DNA from 3 places in the Streptomyces sp. NPDC046881 genome. Region 1 is predicted to be linked to each of the others. Evidence: riboswitches for the same ligand, from Rfam matches in the RefSeq annotation. Region 1 holds a riboswitch; each other region holds the start of a gene.
The links. Region 1 has a riboswitch for cobalamin ahead of ABZ923_RS32930 ((2Fe-2S) ferredoxin domain-containing protein). Riboswitches for the same ligand answer to the same signal wherever they lie in the genome.

Region 1 (2,254 bases):
GAAGTAGGCCGCGATCAGGGCGAGCACGCCGGCCGCGAGGCCGGCGAGCATGCCCCGTACGAGGAGGTTCCGTACGGTTGCGGAATTCATGGGCGGGCGGTGTCCCCTCGCGTCAGTGGCAGGGGAAACCGAGCAGATGGCGGGCGTCGTGCACCCACTCGTGGACGTCCGTGCCGTTGAGCACGGAGGTGGCGCCCTGCTCGGCGCCGACGAAGTAGAGCAGGACCAGCATCAGGATGCCGAAGAAGACCGCCCAGGGAGCTATCGCCTTCAGCGGCAGCTTCGCGGGGACGGCGGGAGTGGTGGCGGTCGGCTGGGCGACGGTCTGCGCCATGGCAGAACCTCCTCTGGGAATTCGCGTCCCATCTCGGTGGTGCACAGGACGACGGCCCCGGGTCTGACTCACGGGCACCCTCGCGGGGCCCGCACACAGTGGCGCGACCGTGCCGGACTCTCACCGGCTTCCGTTATGCCGTCGTCGATTTCGGACAGACCGTACCGCGGGATCGGAGCCCCGCCAAGACCGCCTCCGACCGGCGTGATCTTCCTCTCGTGCCGGGTGAACGGCCGTGTGCCCGGTGGGTCGGCGGTGGCGCGATCCGACCGGTCCGGCTCAGGGCTCCGCGCGCCGGCGCGGTGGGGTGAAGGCGTACAGGTCGAGGATGTCGGGCCGGGGAGCCACGCCCGGGCCACCGGCGCGCACCCAGGCGACGATGTCCTCGGTCGCGTCGGGGTCGTTGACCAGCCCGAGCCAGACCGGTCGCGCGCCGGCGGCCCGGCCTGCGGTGGAGGGTTGTACGACGATGACGTTGGCCTGGTCGCACACGTCGAGGCAGTCGGAGACGCGCACGGGCATCTCCGCCCGCAACCGCGCGGTCTGCGCCGCGTGATCGCCCGTCACCTTGGGGCTGCCGCAGCAGCAGTCCCGGCACACGACGACCCGGCACGGCACCGGTCCGCCCGCTGTCTTTTCCGTCGGCCTGTCGGGCATACCGCGCCGCTCCCCTCCCGGGGAGATCCGCCCCGGTGTCGCATGAGGAGGCGACCGCGTGAGTCTCCTGGCTCCCGGGTCGTCGCTCGTCCCGCCTTCCCACCCCGTCGGGGGCGGTGGCCTGCCGGAACTCGCTCACCGGTCACAGTGGCGGGACCGCGCCGGATTCGCACCGGCTTCCTCGGACCGCCGTCGCCTTGTGTCGCCGGTCATCATGTCATCACCGGTGGCGGCCCGTCACCCGGCCGCCGTGCGGCGGGTCTCCCGCGCGCGGTACGCCCGCGGGAGACCCCTCGTCACGGGGCGAGCAGCAGCACGTCCGTGCGGGACTTGGCCGCCTCGAAACGACGGGCGACGTCCTGCCAGTTGACGACCTGCCACATCGCCTCGACGAAGTCCACCTTCTGGTTCCTGTACTGCAGGTAGAAGGCGTGCTCCCAGGCGTCGAAGACCAGGAGCGGGGTGGAGCCCTGGCCGACGTTGCCCTGGTGGTCGTAGACCTGCTCCACGATCAGGCGGCCGCTCAGCGGCTCGTGGGCGAGCACGCCCCAGCCCGAACCCTGCGTGGTGGCCGCGGCCTTGGACAGCTGGGTCCTGAAGGCGGCGAAGGAGCCGAAGGACTCCTTGATCGCCTCGGCCAGCTCGCCCACGCCGTCGGCGGCCAGGGGCTCGCCGCCGCCGTCCTTCGGACCGGTCATGTTCTGCCAGTAGATGCTGTGCAGGATGTGCCCGGAGAGGTGGAAGGCCAGGTTCTTCTCCAGGCCGTTGACCGAGCCCCAGGCGTCCTTGTCCCGTGCCTCGGCGAGCTGTTCCACGGTGTCGTTCGCGCCCTTCACGTAGGCCGCGTGGTGCTTGTCGTGGTGCAGCTCGATGATCTCCGGGCTGATCACCGGCGCGAGCGCCGAGTAGTCGTACGGAAGTTCCGGGAGCGTGTACAGCGCCATGTCCAACGTCCTCCGACGTTATTGCGAATAAGATGCAAGTGCAAGCTACCAGCAGGAACGGCTGAACGCCGATCAGTCCTTGGGCCTAGGACCGGATCCACGCCCAGCGGGCCGTCAGTCACCCGAAATGACTAATGACGGAGCGTGCATCCCTTGTCTCCACTGGGTCGTCGCCCATTCGGAGTTGCAGCCGTCCGAGGGACATGAGTCCGTTGGTGTCGTGTCCGTCCGGCTCTCACACAGGAGGAGACATGGGCGCCAACGACAACGGCCGATCGGCCGACAAGCTGAGCGTGGTTTTCGCGGTCCGCGTGATCGA
Region 2 (2,254 bases), on a different contig from region 1:
ACGGTGACGTCCTGGTCACCAAGGTGCTGCTGCCGGCCGTCGCCGCGCCGATCGTCGCGGGCCTGGCCTCGCTGCTGGCCACCCGGTTCTCCTACGGCATCGGCGGCACCGCGGACGGCGAGGCGACCCGCAAGGGCTACCGCGTCGGCCAGATCGCCTCCGCCGGCCTGGTCTCCCTGGCCCACGGCACCAACGACGCCCAGAAGACGATGGGCATCATCACCCTCGCCCTGGTGGCCGGCGGCTCGCTCGCCCCCGGCTCCAACCCTCCCACCTGGGTGATCCTCTCCGCCGGCCTGGCCATCGCGCTCGGCACCTACATCGGCGGCTGGCGCATCATCCGCACCATGGGCAAGGGCCTGACCGACCTGGAGCCGCGCCAGGGCTTCGCCGCGCAGACCAGCGCCGCGACCGCCATCCTGGCCTCCTCGCACCTCGGCTTCTCCCTCTCCACCACGCACGTCGTCTCCGGCTCGGTGATGGGCGCGGGTCTGGGCCGCAAGGGCGGCGTGGTCCGCTGGTCCACCGCGACCCGCATGTTCGTCGCCTGGGCGCTGACCCTGCCGGCCGCCGCGCTGGTCGGCGCGGGTGCCGAGGCCGTCACCGGCCTGGGTGACTGGGGCACCGCCGTCGTCGCCGTCTTCCTCGTCGCCGCGAGCGCCGCGATCTGGAAGATCTCCCGCCGCGAGGTCGTCGACCACACCAACGTGGTCGAGGAGAGCGACGAGCCGGCCGGTGTGGTCACCACCGCCATCGCCGCCGTGATCCCGCCGCCCACCGCCGCGGTCGCCGCCGAGCTGGACCTCGCGTTCCCGCAGCAGAACACCGCCCCCGCCGAACCGGCCAGCCCGCCGGCCGCCGCGGTCTGACCCCGAGCACCCGGTTACCGAAGGAAGCACTATGAAGATCGACTGGGCAGCCCTGGGCTCCGTGTTCGGCGTCAGCCTCGTGGTCACGGTGGGCCTGGTGGCCCTGTTCACCCTCGGCATCGCGGGCCTGAACCGCCGTGAGAAGGCCGTGGCGCAGGGCGGTTCCGCCGGCCTCGCCGTCACCGGCGCCTACCTCTGCTTCGCGGCGTGCGCGGCGGCGGTGGCGTACGGCATCAACCTGATCGTGGCCAAGGCCTGACCGATCATCCGAGAGGCTCCCCTTCCCGTGTCGGGCAGGGGAGCCTCTGCCGTTGTCCCATCAGGCCCGCACGCCCCGCGGTGTGGGGATCGGCACACTCTCCCCTCGCAGGTCAAAGGCAGGTTGACGGCCGTTCCGGGCACGTGGTGGACTGCCCAGGCCATGTACGGCGGCAGGAGAGGAAGCCGGTGCGAATCCGGCGCGGTCCCGCCACTGTCACCGGGGAATGAACCCCGGGAGCCAGGAACTCTCACCGCCGATTCACGTCGAACCAGGGCGCGGACACCCTGAGTGAGGACACATATCGCCATGCTCGGCTGCCGATCGAGGACCCGTACCAGGCCCGTTCCTGTTCCCACGGCCGGCTGAGCCGATGGGTGCCGATCGCACATACGCGTACGGCGCCGCCGCCGGCGTCCTCGGGGACCTGCTTCTCGGCGATCCGCGCCGCGGACATCCCGTCGCCGTGTTCGGCCGGGCGGCGGGCGCCGCGGAAGGCGCGTTGTGGCACGACCACCGCGGCTGGGGCGCCCTGCACACCGCCGTGTGCGCCGGCGGCGCCGTCGCACTCGGCGCACTGGCCGCGCGTACCGTACGCCCCTCCCGTACCGCCTCCGTCGCGCTGACCGCCGCCGCCACCTGGGCCGTCGTGGGCGGCACCTCGCTCGCCCGGGAGGCCCGCACGATCGGGCGCGCCCTGGAGTCGGGGGACGTCGAGGCGGCCCGGGCGCGGCTGCCCCACCTGTGCGGCCGGGACCCGCAGGCGCTGGACGCCGACGGCATCGCCCGGGCCGTGGTCGAGTCGGTCGCCGAGAACACCTCCGACGCGGTCGTCGGCGCCCTCGTGTGGGGTGCGGTGGCCGGGGTTCCGGGGCTGCTCGGGTTCCGGGCGGTCAACACCCTGGACGCGATGGTGGGTCACCGGTCGCCCCGCTTCCGGCGCTTCGGCTGGGCCGCCGCCCGCCTCGACGACGTCGCCGGCTGGCCGGGGGCCCGGCTGACCGCCGTGCTCGCCGCCGCGGCCGGACCGGATCCGCGCGGTGCCCTGCGCGCCTGGAAGGCCGACGCGCACCGGCACCCGAGCCCCAACGCCGGGCCTGTGGAGGCCTCCTTCGCCGGTGCCCTC
Region 3 (2,254 bases), on a different contig from region 1:
ACAGTTCATGGCGACGTATCACGACGCCATGATCCACCAACGCTGATCATTTGAAGACACCGCCTAGGACCGGCTACTCGGCGGCGGTGGCGGTGGCCGTCCAGCGCTCCTCGACCCGGGCGACCTTCCAGTACGCCAGCGCCGCCGCCCACACCACCACGAACAGGCCGACGATGAGGTAGCCGACGTTGTCCAGGTCGAGGCCGGCGATCCAGCCGGTGACGTCGTCGTGCAGGCCGAACTTCTCGTGCAGGACGCCGACCAGCTCGATGGTGCCGATGAAGAAGGCCACGGCGATGGACAGGCCGGTGATGGCGAGGTTGTAGAAGACCTTGCGGACCGGGTTGGAGAACGCCCACTGGTAGGCGAAGTTCATGAACGTGCCGTCGAGCGTGTCGAACAGGCTCATCCCGGCGGCGAAGAGCAGGGGCAGGCAGAGGATCGCGTACCAGGGCAGCCCGGCCGCCGCGCCCGAGCCCGCCATCACCATCAGCGTGACCTCGGTGGCCGTGTCGAAGCCGAGCCCGAACAGGAAACCCAGCGGGTACATCTGCCCCGGGCGCGAGACGGACCTGGTGAGCCGCCCGAGCACGCGGTTCATGAAGCCCCGCGAGTCCAGGTGCTGCTCCAGCTCCTTCTCGTCGTACGCCCCCGCGCGCATCGCCCGGAACACCTTGAGGATGCCGAGCAGCGCCACCAGGTTGAGCGCGGCGATGAGGTACAGGAACGTCCCGGAGACCGTCGTGCCGAGGAAGCCCAGCACCTGGTGGGTGGTGGACCCCTCGTTCGTCACCTTCCCCGCCAGCGAGGTGCCGCCCGCGATGAGCAGGGCCAGCAGCACCACGACACTGGAGTGCCCGAGCGCGAACCAGAACCCCACCGACACCGGCCGCTTGCCGTCGGCCATCAGCTTGCGCGTGGTGTTGTCGATCGCGGCGATGTGATCGGCGTCGAACGCGTGCCGCATGCCGAGGGTGTAGGCCGTGATGCCGAGGCCCACCCCGAACACGTCGGTGCCCACCTTGTAGTGGCGGGGCGCGACCAGGAGGTACAGGATCCCGAAGGCGACGACGTGCAGGGCGACGATCACCGCCATCAGCCCCACCGTCTTGACGGTGTCCTCGCGCCGCCAGCGGAAAGACGCAGCATCGGCCATCGGGTTCACGCTCCAACACCTCGTGGATCACTTCGTGACTGCCGTGGCCGGTCTCCTGGCTGACGGGTCGAACGTCCGCCGTCCCTGCCTTCCCGGTCGTACGACCAGTGGCCCGGCGGATGCCGGACGGAACGGGAACTCCCCGATCACAGTGGCGAGGGCCGCGTCGACCTTCCATCGACTTCCCGAACACCACGGCCCGTCCACCGTAGGCGGGCACGCGGTTTCCTGCATAGCCGCCTACCGGCGCGGGTAGGCAAGATCACAAACGCTGTGCGCCCTGCGCCGTCCGTCGCGTGGCGCCGTACCGCGCGTTCCCTTTCCGGGCAATGTGGACAGATACAGATTCCGTACCGTCGTCCGTCCCCCCATGGGAGCCCGTATGGCAGACCACTCGCCGGACCTCTCGTCCAGGAACCCCGACTGGTGGCGGCAGGCCGTCATCTACCAGGTCTATCCGCGCAGTTTCGCCGACGCCGACGGTGACGGCCTCGGCGACCTGCGGGGCATCGCCGAGCGGATGGACCACGTGGCCGCGCTCGGCGTGGACGCCCTGTGGCTGAGCCCCTTCTACCCCTCCGAACTCGCCGACGGCGGCTACGACGTCATCGACCCGCGCGGGGTCGACGAGCGCCTCGGCACGCTGGAGGACTTCGACGCCCTGGTCGCCGAGGCGCACCGGCTCGGGCTCAAGGTCGTCGTGGACATCGTCCCCAACCACACCTCGCACCTGCACCCCTGGTTCCAGGAGGCGCTGCGGGCCGGGCCCGGCTCGGCCGCCCGGGAACGCTACGTCTTCCGGCCGGGGCGCGGGGCGCACGGGGAACTGCCGCCCAGCGACTGGCAGTCGGTGTTCGGCGGCAGCGCCTGGCGGCGGGTGCCGGACGGGGAGTGGTACCTGCACCTCTTCGCCCCCGAGCAGCCCGACCTCAACTGGGACAACGAGGAGGTCCGCGCCGACTTCCGCACCACCCTGCGGTTCTGGTCCGACCGGGGCGTGGACGGCTTCCGCGTCGACGTCGCCCACGGCCTGGCCAAGGACCTCACCGAGCCGCTGCGGGACGTCGGCGACATCGGCGCGACCGGCGAGGAGGCGCT

Region 2: linked by a shared signal. The riboswitch ahead of ABZ923_RS09420 (cobalamin biosynthesis protein) and the one ahead of ABZ923_RS32930 ((2Fe-2S) ferredoxin domain-containing protein) in region 1 are both predicted to bind cobalamin.
Region 3: linked by a shared signal. The riboswitch ahead of ABZ923_RS38605 (HoxN/HupN/NixA family nickel/cobalt transporter) and the one ahead of ABZ923_RS32930 ((2Fe-2S) ferredoxin domain-containing protein) in region 1 are both predicted to bind cobalamin.

What each region holds. Positions count from the first base shown of each region.
Region 1 is NZ_JBEYXJ010000101.1:25,910-28,163, forward strand. It holds gene ABZ923_RS32920 (CbtA family protein) at 1-90, opposite strand, end outside; gene ABZ923_RS32925 (CbtB-domain containing protein) at 113-334, opposite strand; cobalamin riboswitch at 371-512, opposite strand; gene ABZ923_RS32930 ((2Fe-2S) ferredoxin domain-containing protein) at 614-991, opposite strand; cobalamin riboswitch at 1,052-1,174, opposite strand; gene ABZ923_RS32935 (superoxide dismutase) at 1,288-1,935, opposite strand; gene ABZ923_RS32940 (antibiotic biosynthesis monooxygenase family protein) at 2,187-2,254, shown strand, end outside.
Region 2 is NZ_JBEYXJ010000013.1:44,444-46,697, reverse strand. It holds gene ABZ923_RS09430 (inorganic phosphate transporter) at 1-869, shown strand, start outside; gene ABZ923_RS09425 (hypothetical protein) at 901-1,128, shown strand; cobalamin riboswitch at 1,259-1,401, shown strand; gene ABZ923_RS09420 (cobalamin biosynthesis protein) at 1,502-2,254, shown strand, end outside.
Region 3 is NZ_JBEYXJ010000160.1:12,258-14,511, reverse strand. It holds gene ABZ923_RS38605 (HoxN/HupN/NixA family nickel/cobalt transporter) at 74-1,156, opposite strand; cobalamin riboswitch at 1,184-1,368, opposite strand; gene ABZ923_RS38600 (glycoside hydrolase family 13 protein) at 1,539-2,254, shown strand, end outside.